2 regions of the Stenotrophomonas oleivorans genome follow, and region 1 is predicted to be linked to the other one. Evidence: predicted binding sites of a transcription regulator. Region 1 holds the regulator's gene; the other holds the start of a gene.
The links. The regulator FliA, encoded in region 1, starts transcription of late flagellar genes. The targets are predictions, from matches to a motif close to TAAAGTTTNNCNNNCNNNGGCCGATAA.
Positions count from the first base shown of each region.

Region 2: MG068_RS05990 (GGDEF domain-containing protein) is a predicted target of FliA. The motif match lies at 1,786-1,812, and genes of this name have one in related genera.

Region 1 is NZ_CP031167.1:2,113,586-2,117,185, reverse strand. It holds gene flhF (flagellar biosynthesis GTPase FlhF) at 1-1,200, shown strand, start outside; gene MG068_RS09970 (MinD/ParA family ATP-binding protein) at 1,187-2,074, shown strand; gene MG068_RS09965 (RNA polymerase sigma factor FliA) at 2,071-2,814, shown strand; gene cheY (chemotaxis response regulator CheY) at 2,872-3,264, shown strand; gene MG068_RS09955 (protein phosphatase CheZ) at 3,264-3,600, shown strand, end outside.
Region 2 is NZ_CP031167.1:1,285,858-1,289,457, reverse strand. It holds gene MG068_RS05995 (TonB-dependent siderophore receptor) at 1-1,555, opposite strand, end outside; gene MG068_RS05990 (GGDEF domain-containing protein) at 1,845-3,260, shown strand; gene MG068_RS05985 (MFS transporter) at 3,356-3,600, opposite strand, start outside.

The DNA of each region.
Region 1 (3,600 bases):
GAACCGGCGCTGCCGGATCAGATCTTCGCTCCGTTCGCCGAAGCCATCGTCGCACCGGCGCCCAGCACCGCCGCACCAGCCAACCGCGCCCGCTTCCAGATCGACCCGCCGCACGAGACGCATCACGAAAGCGCGGCCCCGGCCGTGCAGCCGCCGCCGCTGCCGACCGCTGCCGTGACCGAAGCGCAACCCGGGATCGTCGCCAGCGAACCGGCACCGGTCGAAGCCAGCGACGAAACCGGCGCTGCCCCCGTGCTGGCCCCAGCCCCGGCACTGACCCTGGTGGCCCAGGACGACGCCGAGATCCGCCAGCTGCGCCAGGAAGTGGCCGGCATGCGCCATGTGATCGAGCGCGAGATGAACCGCTTCACCGACGAGCGCCTGCGCGGCTGCCCGGTGCGCGCCACCGCGCTGGACCTGATGGACGAGTATGGCTTCGATGCCGGCCTGGCCCGCGACGTGGCCATGCAGATCCCGCTGGAGACCGAAGCCCACCGTGGCCGTGGCCTGATGCTGGGGCTGATCTCGCGCAAGCTGCCGATCGCCCCGGTCGACCCGCTGGAAGAAGGCGGCGTGATCGCCCTGGTCGGCCCGACCGGCGCTGGCAAGACCACCACCATCGCCAAGCTGGCCTCGCGCTTCGCCGAGAAGCACGCGCCGCGTGACGTGGCCCTGGTCACCACCGACACCACCCGCATCGGTGCCCGCGAGCAGCTGTACGGCTACGGCCGCCAGCTCGGCATCGCGGTGCATGAGGCCAACAGCGGCACCGACCTGGACCAGCTGCTGGAACGCTTGAAGGACTACAAGCTGGTGCTGATCGACACCGCCGGCCTGGGCCCGCGCGACCGCGCACTGGCCGCCCAGCTGCAGTGGCTGCGTGCCGCGCGCCAGGTCCGCACCCTGCTGGTGCTGCCGGCCAACACCAGCTTCGGCGACATGGACGAGGTGGTCCGCCGCTTCGGCGCCGCCAACCTGCAGGGTCTGGTACTGAGCAAGCTGGACGAGACCGGCCGCTTCGGCAACGCCCTGTCGGTGGCCGTGGATCATGCCCTGCCGATCACCTGGGTGACCGATGGCCAGGACGTCCCGGAGGACCTGCACCGGGCCAGTGCAGCCAATCTTGTACTTCGCCTTGAAGATTTGCGCCGCGCGGCCGATATGCCCTGCAACCCGGAGTTGAACCATGCCGTCGCGTGAGTACGCCAAGCTGACCAAGACCTTCCCGCTGTCGGCCACCCGCAGCGAGCCGCTCGGCCCTGTGCGCACCATTGCGGTCACTGGCGGCAAGGGCGGCGTGGGCAAGACGAATGTGTCGGCCAACCTGGCCGTGGCGCTGGCTGGCATGGGCAAGCGCACGCTGCTGCTGGACGCCGACCTCGGCCTGGCCAACATCGACGTGATCCTGGGCCTGAACCCCACCTTTACGCTGGCCGACCTGGTCGCCGGCCGCTGCACGCTGGATGACGTCATCGTCGAAGGCCCGAACGGCGTGCTGGTGGTCCCGGCCGCATCCGGCCGCCGCCACATGGCCGAGCTGGCCCCGGCCGAGCACGTTGGCCTGGTCAACGTGTTCTCCGAACTGGAGCGCGAGCTGGACATCATGGTGGTGGACACTGCCGCGGGCATCACCGATGGCGTGCTGACCTTCTGCCAGGCCGCACAGGACACCGTGGTGGTGGTCTGTGACGAGCCGGCCTCGATCACCGACGCCTACGCACTGATCAAGGTGCTGTCGCGCGAGCGTGGCGTGGACCGCATCCAGGTGGTGGCCAACATGGTGCGCGACCCCAACGAGGGCCGCGTGCTGTACGAGAAGCTGACCCGCGTCTGCGAGAAGTTCCTTGCCGATGTCTCGCTGAACTACCTGGGCTGCGTGCCGCAGGACGATTGGCTGCGCCTGTCGGTGCAGCGCCAGCAGCCGGTGGTGAAGGCCTATCCGTCCAGCCCGGCGGCGCTGGCGATCACCGAGATCGCGCGCCGTACCGCGCGCTGGCAGGCGCCGACCGAACCGCGTGGCGGCGTCGAGTTCTTCCTCGAACGCATCCTCAAGCAGCGTGGGGTGACGGCATGAAAGGCGCAGCCCAGTACAGGGAAGTGCAGCGCTCGGCGGCGAACGAAGTCATCGCCCAGCATTCGGACCTGGTGCGGCGCATCGCCCACCACCTGGCCGCGCGCCTGCCGGCCAGCGTCGAGGTCGATGACCTGATCCAGGCCGGCATGATGGGACTGATCGAAGCCTCGCGCAGCTATGACGCCGACCAGGGTGCTTCTTTCGAGACCTACGCCTCGATCCGCATCCGTGGTTCGATGATCGACGAGATCCGCCGTGGTGACTGGGTCCCGCGCTCGGTGCACCGCCGTGCACGTGATGCCGCCGCCACCATCCGCCGCCTGGAGCAGAGCAGTGGCCGTGCCGCCAGCGCCACTGAAGTGGCCGCCGCGATGGAGATGCCGCTGCCCGAGTACCTGCGGCTGATGGAAGACGCTGCACGTGGCCAGGTGCTGAGCCTGGAATCGCGCATCGAGGACCAGGGCGAGCTGGACACCGTCGCCCAAGGCGGGCCGACCCCGCAGCAGGTACTGGAGCGCGGTGAGTTCGGTCGCGAGCTGGGCAAGGCCATCGGCCACCTGCCCGAGCGCGAACAACTGGTGCTCTCGCTGTACTACGAGCAGGAACTGAACCTGAAGGAGATCGGCGCAGTGCTCGGCGTGAGCGAGTCGCGGGTCTGCCAGATCCACGGCCAGGCGGTACTGCGCCTGCGTGGCCGGCTGAAGCTGTTCGAGGCTGCCGACGCAGGCCTCGAAGAATGAACATCCCCGAGGCGGCTGCCCCCGGCCGTCCGGAATGAACAACAAAGGAATTCTGCTTTGAACAAGAACATGCGCATCCTGATCGTCGACGACTTCTCGACCATGCGTCGAATCGTCAAGAACCTGCTGGGCGATCTGGGCTTCACTAATACCGCCGAAGCCGAGGACGGGCATGCCGCGCTGTCGCTGCTGCAGAGCCAGCCGTTCGATTTCGTGGTCACCGACTGGAACATGCCGGTGATGACCGGCATCGAGCTGCTCAAGGCGATCCGTGCCGATGCCAAGCTGAAGACCCTGCCGGTGCTGATGGTCACGGCAGAAGCCAAGCGCGAGCAGATCATCGAAGCCGCCCAGAGCGGTGTGAACGGCTACATCATCAAGCCGTTCACCGCGCAGACGCTGGAAGAGAAGCTCGGCAAGATCTTCGAACGCCTGGCGGCCAGCGCCTGATGGATACCACGGTCGACAAGAACGCCCTCGCCCTGCGCCTGCAGGAGGCCCTGGACGCGCTCGAATCCGGTGACGAGGCCGCCTGGCGGCAGCGCATCGACGGGCTGGTCGCGCTGCGCACGCAGCCGATGATGAGCGGCCTCTCGCGGCTGGCCCGCGAGCTGGGACAGGCGCTGGGCGAACTGCCGACCGTGCCGAGCGAAGCCGGCGAACTGGACGACGCCTGCGCGCGACTGGACCACGTGGTGGCGATGACCGAACAGGCCACGCACCGCACCCTGGACCTGGCCGAGGAATGCCGCAGCCTGACCGAACAGCTGCGCGCTGAAGGCCTGC
Region 2 (3,600 bases), 830 kb from region 1:
AGCCGGCGCCCAGGCTCGGCAGTGCATTCGGGCAGCCATTGCCCCGGGTGTAGTACAGGTAGTCCGGATTCGACTGGTACAGGTTCGGCGCCTTGAATGCACGGGCGATACCGCCCTTCACCACCCAGTCGCTGTTGATGCGGAACTGCGCGTTGAGGCTGGGGCTGGTGTTGTTGCCGAACTGGCTGTGGTGGTCGAAGCGCAGGCCCGGGGTGACGATCCAGCGCTCGCCCAGGTAGATGTTGTCTTCCACGAACACGGCGGTGGTCTGCGCGTCGGACTTGCCGCGTGCGCGATCGGCCGACAGCCCCGGGATGCCGCCGCCGCTGCTGCTGGACTGGCTCATCGAGTACGGGTCGGTCAGGCGGCTGTCCAGGTATTCAAAGCCCAGCGTCCAGATGTTCTCGGCACCACCCAGCGTGGTTGGGAAACTGACTTCGCCGTCCAGCTGGTAGTTGCGCAGGCGCGAGGTCGACCAGTCGGTGCCGTTGAAGCTGCCCTCCGGGCCACCGGCCAGGCCTTCGTTGATGCGTGAGTTGTTCACCGCCTCCACTGCAGCCGTTACCCGCGAGGTCACATCACCCCAGCGGCCGCGATGGGTGATCGCGCCGGTGTTGCGGTACATGCGGTTGGTCTCGGCCTGCTGCTCGGCCAACGCCCCCAGATCGATCGGTGTCGAGGTACCGGTGGTGCTGACCGCGCGATCGCCAGCATAGATGTTGCCCTGGCGACTGGTGCCGGCTTCGAATTCGACCACCTGGTTGGCGGTCACGTCCCAGCGCAGCAGCGCGTTGACATCGCGGTTCTTGACGCCCTCGCGACCGGCCGGCGGCACCGCGTTCGGATTCGCCGCGAAGTCACGGTTGAGTTCCAGCGAATCGGCGTCGGTCTTGTTGAGATTGCCGTACAGGCGGAACGACAGGGTGTCGGTCATCGGCCCGCTCAGCTGCAGGCCGACGCGCTCGCTGCCGCCTTCGGCGCTGTGCTCGGGCACCAGGCCATACAGGTCGACCGCGCCGGTCAGGTCGCCGGTCGGGCGCTTGGTGATGATGTTGACCACGCCACCGGAAGCACCCGAGCCATAACGTGCCGCTGCAGGGCCGCGCAGCACTTCGATGCGCTCGATCATTTCCGCCGGCACCCAGTTGGTATCGCCGCGGGTATTGCGCTCACCGCTGCGGCCCATGCGCACGGCATCACGCGCACCGATGCGCTTGCCGTCGACCAGGATCAGGGTGTTTTCCGGGCCCATGCCACGCAGATCGATCTGGCGGTTGTTGCCGTACTGGCCCGAGGCACTGTTGCCGGTCAGGTTGACGCCGGGCATGGTGCGCAGCAGCTCGGCGATGTCGTTGGCCGGCGGGCGCCTGGCGATGTCCTCTGCGGTGATGGTGGAGGTACCCAGCGCCTGGCGCGCGATCTGCGAGGCGGTGACGTGCACCGTGTCGATATCGGTGGCGTCGGTTTCGGCGTGGGCGGTCAGAGCGCTGCCGGCCAGCAGGGCGGCAACGGCAAGCGCCAGCGGGCGCGGCGAAAGGACAACGGCAGGGGACATGATCAGGACCTTCTGGCAGGGCTACGGGGCCTCTGGCAAAGGGCTTGAGGCAACGACGAGGGGGAGGCGGAGCAGTCCTGCAGCAGGCACCTGCAGCCCGTTCCGTGCGCGCATTCTCCCATCAATGCGATTGATTCTCAAATGCGTTCACTCATTGCCGCAGCGGCGCCGATGTGGTTTGCGCACCGTGCAACCCTGCACCGCGCGTAAACTGGCCGGCTAACCCGCCATCAACCGTATGCCGCCGCGGCCGATACCCGTGGTTTGCCGTACGCAGTCAGAGATCGACGTGGAACCACCCCAATTGGACGATGCCAGCCAGCCGCTGGCCGAGGCCTGGCAGCAGTGTCTGCTGCAGGCCGGCCCTGCCGCCACCGCGCTGCTCAAGGCCGCTGCTACCGATGCCCCACCCGCGCTGGCCCAGCGCTTTTACGAAGTACTGCTGCAGGACACCCGTGCGCGCCGTTTCCTGTCCCACGACCAGGTCAAGCAGCGCCTGCAGCCGGCCATGCAGCGCTGGCTGGCGCAGCTGCTGACCACTGATGCCAGCGGCATCGCCAACACCGTGGCCTCGCAGCGGATCATCGGCGACGTGCACGCCCGCGTCGGCATTCCGGTCGACCTGGTTACCCGCGGTGCGCGCGTGCTCAAGCACGAACTGTTCGTGCGCCTGCGCGACGATGCGCCTGACAGCGACACCGCATTCGCCGCCATCGACTGCCTCAGCGCGATCATGGATATCGCCATGGAAGGCATGACCCTGGCCTACACCCACGCGCGCGAGCGCTCCACCCGTGCCGACGCCGCCTACCGACTGTTCTCGCTGGTACAGAACGTCGGTACCGAACGCGAGCGCCAGCGCGCACTGCTGCTGGACTGGGAAAACGCCCTGCTCTACGCGTTGGCCGGCCACGTGCAGGCCAGCGACAACGCCAGCCTGGCCACCTCGGAGTTCGGCCTGTGGTTCACCCACAAGGGCATCCCCAGCTTCGGCGAAAGCAGCGAAACGCAGCAGGTGGGCCAGTTGATGGCCCGCATTGATGGCCACCTGCAGCGCGCGAGCGGCGATGCTCCGGCGCAGCGACTGGCGGTGCTGCCGGCCATCCGCGAGGACCTGGCCGCCATCCGCACCCTGATGACACTGCTGTTCGAGCGCATCGGCGAACTGGATGCCGGCAGCGACGCGCTGACCAACCTGCTCAACCGTCGCTTCCTGCCCACCGTGCTGCGCCGGGAAATCGAGCTGGCCACACGCAACCGCACACCATTCTCGCTGCTGCTGCTCGACCTGGATCACTTCAAGGCAATCAACGACGGCCACGGCCACGATGCCGGCGACCGCGCGTTGCAGCACGTCGCCGGCCTGCTCGGCCAGCTCACGCGCGGCAGCGACTACCTGTTCCGCTATGGCGGCGAAGAATTCGTGGTGGTACTGGTGGCTGCCAGCGAATCGCAGGCGACCGTGATCGCCGAGAGCCTGCGGCAGCAGATCGCACAGTCGCCGGTGGCACTGGCCAACGGCCAGGTGCTGGCACTGACCGCCAGCATCGGCGTGGCCGGCCACGACGGCCATCCGGACTACGAGCGGCTGATGGCCCGTGCCGACGCGGCAATGTACGAGGCCAAGCGCAGCGGCCGCAACCGCGTGGTGGTGGCCAGTGCGGACCTGCAGGAAGCGCCGGGACGGCGCGCACTGCAGCGATGACGGCAGGACAGGTAGAGTCGACCGCGGGTCGACTATCGCGCGCACCGCGGGGTTTTTCGCACGCAGGGCGAAGAGCAGTCGACTGACAGTCGACTCTACTGACAGCCGGCACTACCGATACGGCCGCCGGCCGCTGCTTTCACCGCCACCACCCGCCACGCTGCCCACCACAGCAGCGCCAGCAACGCGATGCCTGCACCCAGAAGACACACGGCAGGCCAGCCATGGCGCGCCTGCATCCACGGCCCGGCCGCTGCTCCGGCACCACTGCCCACCGCATAGAACAGCATGTACAAAGCCACCAGGCGTCCATGTTGTTCAGCCGGCGCGCGCAGCAGCA